3 regions of the Psychrosphaera ytuae genome follow, and region 2 is predicted to be linked to each of the others. Evidence: predicted binding sites of a transcription regulator. Region 2 holds the regulator's gene; each other region holds the start of a gene.

Region 1 (3,289 bases), 300 kb from region 2:
AGTTATGGGTTGTCGTTCGGGTAATAGTGAGGAAGGCCGTTGGATCGACATTGATTTTTGGGGTAACGAACTAACAATTCATCAAAGCGAAGAGCGCTTGCCAACAGTAAGACACGACGTTGATATGGGCGCGGTGTCAGTTCCTCATTTTGGCGTACATATGCCAGAAGATGAGTTTCAGGCATTAAAACAGCGTATTGAAGCTGCTGGATTAGAATACCTTGATAAGCCTTACAGACGTTTTGTTGGAACTGAGTTTGAGCAAGAGACGTTTTTTATCGAAGATCCAAATGGCAACGTCTTAGAAATGAAAACAATGGTAAACCCTGAAGTACTGTTCAGAGATGCCAAGTAATCATTTTAAATGACTGCACACATAGGTAGTTAACAAAAAACAAAATGCGAGGCAAGTGCTCGCATTTTTTATTAGATGATTAACTTAAAGGTATAACGACTTATGCTATGGATGCGTTTGTTGAGTTAACCTGGGTTTGATTTATGTTTTTTGTATTATCAGGTTGTTCGTTACCGACCAGCCCTTCGCTTTGAGCAACCACTAGAGCCGTGACTGCATCGCCTGTAATGTTGGTGGCTGTTCGCATCATATCAATAATGCGGTCAATTGCAGCTACAATGGCGATACCCTCCAATGGTAAGCCAACGGCATTAAGTGTAACCGTTAGCATGACCAATGCAGCACCAGGTACGCCTGCAGTACCGATACTACTTATGACCGCAGTCATGGTAATGATACCGTAGTCAACCATATCCAAAGAGATGCCGTAGATGTGGGCAATAAATATCGCCGCTATCGCCGGATAAATGCCGCCACAGCCGTCCATATTGGCACTCGAACCAATATTTGCGACGAAAGACCCAAAGCCTTTTTCGACCTTTAAGTTTTCAGAAATGACTTTAGTAGTTACTGGCAGTGTTGCATAGCTACTGCAAGTACTATAGGCCGTCGCTTGTGCCTCAAAGATGTTTTTGTAAAATGAAATTGGGTTCATTTTACCAAAGGCATATACCAGGCTCGAATAGGTAACCGCGATGTGAATTAAGCAACCTAAGTAAACCGCTAGGATAAATTGACCGAGAGGCAACAACGTTTCAAGACCAAATTGACTGACGGTTGCGGCCAAAATAGCAAAAACACCGATTGGTGTTACTGCCAACACAATACGCATCAGCGAAGCCATAACTTCGTTACCAGATACGATAAAGGCTTTAAATGCGTCAGCAGCAGGACCTGTTTTAAGAACTGCAAAGCCAAGAATTACCGAAAAAACCACAACGGGGATTACTTTACCACTAGCCATTGCGTCTACAATATTTGCAGGGATGAAACCTGAGAGAACTTCCCCAATACTAGGAATAACTCTTATTTTGTCGATTTCTGAGGACATTTGAATACTGTCGGTCCAATTAAACGCCGTACCAACGCCTAAGCCGATTAAACTCGCAATTAAAGCGGTTAACAAAAATACGCCGATTGTTTTAAGTCCCAGTCGTTTTAATTTACTCGGATCTGAAAAATTGAAAATCGAACTTACTATAGAAAAAAACAGCAATGGGATAACCACCATTTTAATGGCATTGATGTAGGCTGTTCCGATAGGTTTAATTGCTAAGGCTGCATCTTTAAATACAAGTCCAAAAGCGATAGCGGCCAAAAAGGCAAATAAGATTTGCTTTGACAGTGATAGTGAGAAAAATCGAGAAAACATAGAGATCACTTTGTGTTGTTCGAGAAAGATCGCGAATTCTACTATGCAAAACGATGGAAGAAAGGACTTGGATTAGAGTGATTAGTAATATTAAATAACTATTTATACAAAGAAGAGAAAGTTGTTTTAAATCAATTTATTTCATTTAATTTAAAGCTACACTTAGAAATATAAAAATCAGTGGTAAACGTGTTTCACGAATAAGGATTAGATAATGTACGATAAAATCTTAGTTGCGATAGAAGCAAGTGATGAAGGCGAGCAGGTTGTTAAAAAAGCTCTGGATATTGCCAAGAAGTTTGATTCAAAAGTGTATTTGATAAGTGTAATTTCATACACCTTATTGCCAAAAGACTACCAAGCTAAGCTAGAAGAAGAAATTGTGCCTAAGATGGAAGCGATTGCCACTAAATATGATGTTAGTCGCAAGCGTACTTCAGTTAAAGTCGGTAAACCATATCGTGAAATTATTGGTAAAGCCGAAGCGATTGAAGCTGATTTGATCATTATGGGGACACACTCTGAAAAGGGTATCACCGGCATGTTGGGGTCGACTGCAAATGGTGTTGCGAACTACGCTCCATGTGATTTGTTTTTAGTTAACATTTAGAAACAAATTACAACGGCTATCTGGTACAGAAATACTGGGATTTATTTTGGCTTTTCTTTAGACTGACTCTTGGTTTTATGGAGCCCAGTCAAAGGAAGGCCAAATTATGTCCAGTATACCATCTGAAGTTTCGTCATCTGAAACTGTTCAAACTATCTCCCCAACTCGTATCCAATACTTAGACTTACTCAGAGGCCTTGCTGTTTTGGGGTTACTGTTTTTGAACATAACTCATATGGGAATGTTTGAACTTGGTTACGTCATGCATGAGCCCGTTTTACTAGCAGATCAAATTATGCGTGGTGTAAACGCATTTTTGTTTGATGGCCGTTTTAGAAGCTTGTTTTGTATTTTGTTTGCGGTGGGTCTTTATATTCAGTGGCAAAATTACCAAAACAAAAACTTACAACCCAAGCCCATTCTTAAATCTAGGCTGTTTTGGCTAGTTCTTTTTGGCACGATTCACTGCGTATTTATATGGCCTGGGGATATACTGCTAGTTTATGCACTATCAGGATTGTTTTTGTTAAACCGCTTGGAATGGAGTGCCGAAAAGACCCTTAAAGTTGGCAAGACTTTCTTTGCTATTGGTATGCTTGTGTTAGCAACACAATGGGCGTTAGCTGGGTATTTTGGAGAGCCGATGGTCCGTGGCTCGGAAGCATTTAATGAGGCTATCTCAACATCACACGCTCCTTATTGGGAGTGGGTTATGGTTTCGCTTTTTATTGCTGTTGCTTATGTTGTTACTTTTCCGATACTAAGCTTGTTTTATATTGTAGGCACTATGCTTATTGGCCTGGGTTTATACAAATCTGGGGCGTTAAAAACCGGCTTTACTCGGCCAGCATTAATCAAGCTACTCCTTGTGACACTTGTTGTCTCTGCAATTGACGCCTTTATCGCAATAGTTCACCCAGATGTTTGGCAAAGTGCGTCAGGTGTGTTGGCA
Region 2 (3,289 bases):
CAGGCTTGACAGCTAATAAGTCACACTCAACATTATCAATGACGTGTTCGGCTGTATTACCAATCAAAGCGGCGCTAATGCCTTGTCGACCCACGGTACCGATTACGATTAATTCGGCGTCCATTTCTTGCGCGAGACGCGGTATAACGTCCTCTGGCATCCCTTCAAGTACATGACAGTGCGACGAAACAATGTCATTTTCTGAGGCGAGTTTGGCCAAGCTTTCTGTGTGATGTTGTCTCATCGACGAATTGTATTCTTGTGGATCAAACTCTGGGATCTCAACTGCTATATTCACTGGTGTAGGCGGGTATGCGTTTACCAAGTGTGGCTCGGAATGAAGCAGTTTTGCCATGTAATTGGCATATTGAGTGATTTGGGTATTTAAGTTTTTGTGCTCTGAATCATCGGTTCCGGCAGAAACTGCAGCTAAAATTTTGCCGTGCTCTGGCCAAGCGTGTTCTTTGACTAATAACACAGGTACCGGGCATTTACGTAGTAGGTGCCAATCAGTAGGCGTGAAGATGACTGACTTTAAAGTGTCGTGCGCATGAGTACCTTTGATAACGAGGTCATATTTGTTAAATAAGACTTCTTTTATAATGCTTTCGTATGGGCGGTTGTGCCAAACGACTTTGTAATCAATCGGGGTGGCCTTTAGGTCTTGCTGGGCAATAAGTTCTTCTAGCCAAAGTGTACGATCACCAATAACAGCTTGTTTCATGGCATCGCGTTCATCAGCCGATAACATTGTTGTCATTTCATAAGAAAAGTCATAAATAGACAAAAATAAGGTGAGGGTAACGGGAGATTTTTTGGCGAGTTCGATAGCGCGTAATAACGCTTTTTGCTCTTCTTCAGTTGGGTCAACTACAACTAGTAATTTATTGAAAGTATTCATGACAATCCCTTTTTTTTGCCTTTTCTACATTTAGTGTAGAACAGACTAAAGGGATTTGAATGAGTTTTTATTGAACTAAATCAATCTTTTTGTCAGAAAATCAATACTATCGAATATTTTCTACAAGGTACTAAGCGAGTTGCTTCAATCCATCGACGTTTAAGATTTCGACGAATTTACCATCTAAATTGATCAATTCCTTTTTTTGCAACTTACTGATGATTCTGCTCACTGTCTCAACGGTAAGACCCAAATAGTTACCGATCTCGGCACGAGTCATGGTCAATCTAAATATTGTTGCTGACAAGTTACGCTCGTCGAACCGCTTCGACAAAGAGACTAAAAATGTACAAATTCGCTGCTCGGCGGTTTTCTTACTAAGTAACATAAACATAGATTGGTCGGCAGATATTTCATTACTCATTAATCTTTGAACTTGTTGGCGTAAGCTCGGCATCGAGCTTGAAAGGTTGTCAATGGTATTAAATGGGATCTCACAAACCATTGAGGTTTCTAATGCCTGAGAATATGTTTTATAACTTTGATCTGCGATTCCATCAAAACCGATAATGTCTCCCGGTAGATGGAAACCCGTAATTTGTTCGGTACCGTTTTCATCAATTAAAAAGGATTTGAAACTACCTGACCTGACGGCATAGAGAGCACGTAGAGGTTGCTTGGCCTCAAATAGATATTGGTTTTTTTGATAGGGTTTCTTTCGCTCAATCAAATCATCAAGTCGGGTTAACTCTTCATTGTTTAACGAAAAAGGCAAACACAGCTGGTTTAAATTACAATTTGAACAGCTTATAGAAAACTGACCACATTGATTCTTGCTTCTTAATTGAGTCATTATTCAAGTCCTTGTAATTTTAACCAGGTTGTATACAACTGATATGATGCCATCAGAATGATAAACATACCAAACACAGTTCTAATTTTCTTCTGCTTTATGTAAATAGCCAATTTATTATTCAGACTTGTCATACCAATTAGTGCAGGAAGAGTAGCGATACCAAACATAAACATGACGGCACCCCCGTGTAATGGTGAGGGAGCAACCAAGGCTAAGCTTAAAGCGGTATAGACCAGACCACACGGTAAAAATCCCCAAAACAGCCCATACATCAAACATTTGAATACACTATCAATGGGCAATAAACGTTTTTTTATCGGCTCTAATGACTTGTTAACCCAAACGCCGATTTTTTCTATGTTTAATACGGCATTCGAAACGTTACAGATGTGTAAACTAATGCCAAACATCAACAAACTAGCGAAAACATTTAGGTACAACACATTTCCACCGCTTAAAGAAATGATACCTTGTGAAAAGTAGTTTGCGATGCAGCCAATTAAGGCGTAACCACTAATACGCCCAAAACTAATGTATGTGGTGTAGCGCAAAATTGATTTTTCTCTTGGGATTGAGAAGCCAAGTGCCATTGAGAGCGAACCACACATAGTTAAACAATGGACTAGGCCAAACAAGCCCATAAAAAACGCTGTGCTAATGAGCATTAAACACGCCCATTTTTGGTAGATTGATTGTCGGTATTATTTTCGGCTGGTTTTGCTGTTTCCTTTTTTGGCATATCGTCATCCATTAATATGGATAAGCCTTGTTTTTCGAGATCTTCAAATTGCTCTGATTTTGTAGCCCAAAAAAACGCGTATACACCTATGATCACAAATACAATGGCGATGGGAATTAAGTAATAAATAATACTCACTGATTTATCCTACTTTAAAAGCCTTAAAGAGTTGGTCACGACAATTATCGAACTAGCCGACATACCGATCACCGCGATGTAAGGTGGCACAAAACCTAGCATCGCCACTGGCAATATAGAAATATTGTATATCAAAGACCACAAAAGGTTTTGTTTAATAATGCGTTTTGTCTTGTGTGCGTACTCAAACAGTTTACTGACGGTATGAAGTTGGTCTTTAACAATAATAATACTTGCTGATTGTTTACTTATGTCTGCGCCGCTTCCCATTGCAACACTCACATCCGCAGCAGCAAATACAGGTGCGTCATTAACGCCGTCGCCAAACATCATCACCGCATCACCATTATTTTGATAACTTTGAACTAAAGCCGCTTTTTGTTCCGGCTTACAACCAAGGTGTACGTCATCTAATTTAAGTTCGCTTGCAGTCTTTGCTACGTTTTCACTTTTGTCACCGGTTAACATTACCAACTTAAGATTTAAGCTACGTAGATATTGCAGTAAGGTCGTCGTACCGTTTTTCACTTGATCAGCCAAATTAAACTCGGCTATCGGTATGCTTTGTTGTTCTTTTATAATTGAGACGTAAACATTAGCGCCAGTGTGCGTAGTTTTACAATGCTGTGCGTTTCCAATAGCCAAATCAACTAGG
Region 3 (3,289 bases), 340 kb from region 2:
CATGGTGTTGAGTGGACTACCCAGATTTAAAGCTCTTATAGGTTGGGCGCGAGAATTCAAGGTGGTGACCAAGTGCACACCAATTTCATGGTGTGCAAGCGCCTGCGCTTCGACCAAAGCGATCTTGGCATTTGTGTTCACTTTAATCGTTGTCCCAGTGACCAAGGCATTAGCAATCATAGAGTCATCAATCACTATTTGATGCTGATAGCCGTGCTGGTTAGCAAAGTCACCCATAAGCGACACCACAGCTTCTGCATTTAATGGCTCTTGTTCAAGCTCACCTAACTCACCTGGCAAGTGCAATAGAAACTTCGCATTTGCGATGTCTTTTTGGTTTGGCTCACCGTAATAACGCAAACAGTTGTAGACAAAATTAGGTGTGCCAACGGAGTTAAATTGATCAATTTTATCTACGTAAGATTCAATAACATCTTTATAGAAAGTGACTAAATCTTCATCGCCTAACGAATCTATGGGAAGATTGAAAAGCTTGCGCTTTCTCTCGAAACAATCGAGGCGTGTATCTGTATACACAAATTCCGGATTTTGAGTAAATTTGGATTCAAAGAACGCGCTTTTAGCCTGCTGAAAATTAAGCGGGGCTACTGCACTCAGAATATTGATCCCTTGCACTGTATCATAGAGAGCGTCGTCAAGAGCCTGAACTTGTTGAGAAATAGGTTGCATACGTGATTAAAAGGCTAGATTTTGTTCATCAAGTTTGAATCAAAAGCCTTAAAATTACTACTAATAACGTCAATAAACAGGCAAATAGGTCCCATGCCTACTTACACTTCCTTGGCACTATATTAAGTGGACATTGTTCATTACGCTGAGATTGAAGTGGTGTGTTTAATTTAATGATCTAGATCAATCCATCCTTATTTATTTTAATTTCCTTTAAAAATCATGTTTTTAACTGAATTTACAATGCAATAAAGTCACACTATCTTTAACAGAGGACATTGCTTCTATTGCTCAGGTTGAAAAGCCTGAGCTACTTTTTAAGGACATCACTGCAATGGTTTGATCGCTATTGTGTTTATTTTTGTATTTATCGTGGCTATGGCTGTGGCGGCCTCGGTGAAGAGTTACGTAAGAGGACTCGCTATGAAAGACGCTACAAAACTCGATACTCAAGCAATCGACCCCATATCTGATAAAGAACTCGGATTAACTCACGATTTATGGCGGGCATGTAATTACTTAGCGGCCGGGATGATTTATTTAAAAGACAACCCTCTACTGCAAATCCCCTTGAGCAAAGAGCATATTAAAAAGCGTCTATTAGGGCATTGGGGTGCAAGTCCTGGCCTATCTTTTATGTATGTTCACATGAATCGACTTATCAACAAGTATGATTTAAATGCAATTTTTTTGGCAGGCCCTGGTCATGGCGCTCCTGGTGTTATTGCTCCGGTATATCTGGAAGGAACATACAGTGAGATATACCCTGATGTTGGTCAGGATATAGAAGGCATGACACACCTGTTTAAACGTTTTTCGTTTCCGGGGGGAATCGGCAGTCATTGTACTCCAGAGCTACCAGGTTCTATTCATGAGGGTGGCGAGCTGGGATATAGTATTTCTCATGCTTTTGGCGCAGCCTTTGATAACCCCGATTTAATTGTGACGGTTGCGGTTGGGGACGGAGAAGCCGAAACGGGCCCATTGGCGACATCGTGGCACTCTAGCAAGTACATTAATCCAATTCGAGATGGGGCGGTTTTGCCCATCCTTCACTTAAATGGCTATAAAATTAATAACCCGACTTTACTTTCTAGGATCCCAAATGAAGAGTTAGGTGCTTTGTTTAATGGATACGGCTGGAAGCCAATTTTCGTCGAGGGTGACGACCCTGTTCATATGCACCAAAAAATGGCTGAGGCGATGGAATCTTGTATTCTAGATATTAGAGAGATTCAACAAAATGCTCGTAACGCTGAAAAGGTAAGCCGGGCTCGTTGGCCAATGATAGTGTTAAGAACACCCAAAGGCTGGACCTGCCCAGAAAAAATTAACGGTCATAAAACACAAGGCTCGTGGCGAGCCCATCAAGTGCCTCTCAAAAATGTTCGTGATAACCCTGAAAACCTAGCGACATTAACATCATGGCTTAAAAGCTATGAACCACAAACCTTGTTCGATGAAGACGGTAAGCTGGTGGCCAAGCTACAGGCACTGTTGCCTAAGGGGCAAAGACGCATGAGCGCTAACCCCCACGCCAATGGCGGGTTAGTAAAGAAAAATCTCAGGCTGCCAAATTTTACCGATTACGCCTGTGTCGTGGACCAGCCTGGAACCTCCTTTGCCTTCAACACCAAACCTCTTGGCGCCATGCTTCGAGATGTAATGGTAAAAAACAACAATAACTTTCGGGTATTTGGGCCTGACGAAACCACTTCAAATAAGTTGGACGACATCTATGAAGTCAGCAAAAAACTCTGGTTGTGCGAGTACAAGCCAGAAGATGAAGACGGCGGCCACCTAAGCACTGATGGGCGCGTGTTGGAGATGTTGTCTGAACATACACTAGAGGGCTGGTTTGAGGGGTATGTTTTAACCGGTCGACATGGTTTTTTTGCGACGTATGAGGCGTTTGTCCATGTTATCGACTCTATGTTTAACCAGCATGCAAAATGGTTAGCTATTGCCGAAAGCTTGAGCTGGCGCGCACCTATTGCATCGATTAACCTTCTCATTACCTCTACGGTGTGGCGCCAAGATCACAATGGGTTTACTCATCAAGACCCGGGTTTTCTCGATTTAGTGGTGAACAAAAGCCCTAGCGTGACTCGGATCTATTTACCGCCAGACGTCAATTGCTTGTTGTCGGTCGCGGATCACTGCCTAAAAAGTCAAAACGACATCAATGTCATTGTGTGTGACAAACAATCGCACATGCAGTACCTAGATACCCAAAGTGCCATTAAGCATTGTACTAAAGGATTGGGGATCTGGCCCTGGGCCAGTAACGATGAAGGCCAAGAGCCTGATGTAGTGATCGTCGGTTGCGGGGATATCCCGACCAAAGAAGCCTTAGCGGCAACCGCGTTATTACGAGAAACCTTTGATGACTTAAAGATCCGCTTTATCAATGTCGTCGACCTTTATCGCTTGGCGCCAGAGTACGCCCATCCACATGGCTTATCGGATGCTGACTTTGATAGTTTGTTTACGGTCGACAAACCGGTCATTTTTAATTTTCATGGCTATCCTTGGTTAATACACCGCCTCGCATATCGTCGAGCTAACCATAATAACTTACACGTTAGGGGTTATATTG

What was found. The regulator FNR, encoded in region 2, switches genes on or off when oxygen is low (the NO sensors DNR and NnrR bind a similar motif). The targets are predictions, from matches to a motif close to TTGATCTAGATCAA.
Region 1: the regulator FNR is predicted to act here: its motif matches at 1,849-1,862, upstream of J1N51_RS03250 (universal stress protein).
Region 3: the regulator FNR is predicted to act here: its motif matches at 864-877, upstream of J1N51_RS03400 (phosphoketolase family protein).

The regions. Positions count from the first base shown of each region.
Region 1 covers NZ_CP072110.1:712,044-715,332, reverse strand. Annotated here, with positions in the region: gene J1N51_RS03260 (VOC family protein) at 1-355, shown strand, start outside; gene J1N51_RS03255 (dicarboxylate/amino acid:cation symporter) at 456-1,727, opposite strand; gene J1N51_RS03250 (universal stress protein) at 1,942-2,337, shown strand; gene J1N51_RS03245 (DUF418 domain-containing protein) at 2,444-3,289, shown strand, end outside.
Region 2 covers NZ_CP072110.1:412,377-415,665, reverse strand. Annotated here, with positions in the region: gene uspE (universal stress protein UspE) at 1-901, opposite strand, end outside; gene fnr (fumarate/nitrate reduction transcriptional regulator Fnr) at 1,032-1,754, opposite strand; gene J1N51_RS01885 (sulfite exporter TauE/SafE family protein) at 1,754-2,422, opposite strand; gene ccoS (cbb3-type cytochrome oxidase assembly protein CcoS) at 2,422-2,634, opposite strand; gene J1N51_RS01875 (heavy metal translocating P-type ATPase) at 2,644-3,289, opposite strand, start outside.
Region 3 covers NZ_CP072110.1:750,112-753,400, reverse strand. Annotated here, with positions in the region: gene J1N51_RS03405 (flavohemoglobin expression-modulating QEGLA motif protein) at 1-690, opposite strand, end outside; gene J1N51_RS03400 (phosphoketolase family protein) at 1,114-3,289, shown strand, end outside.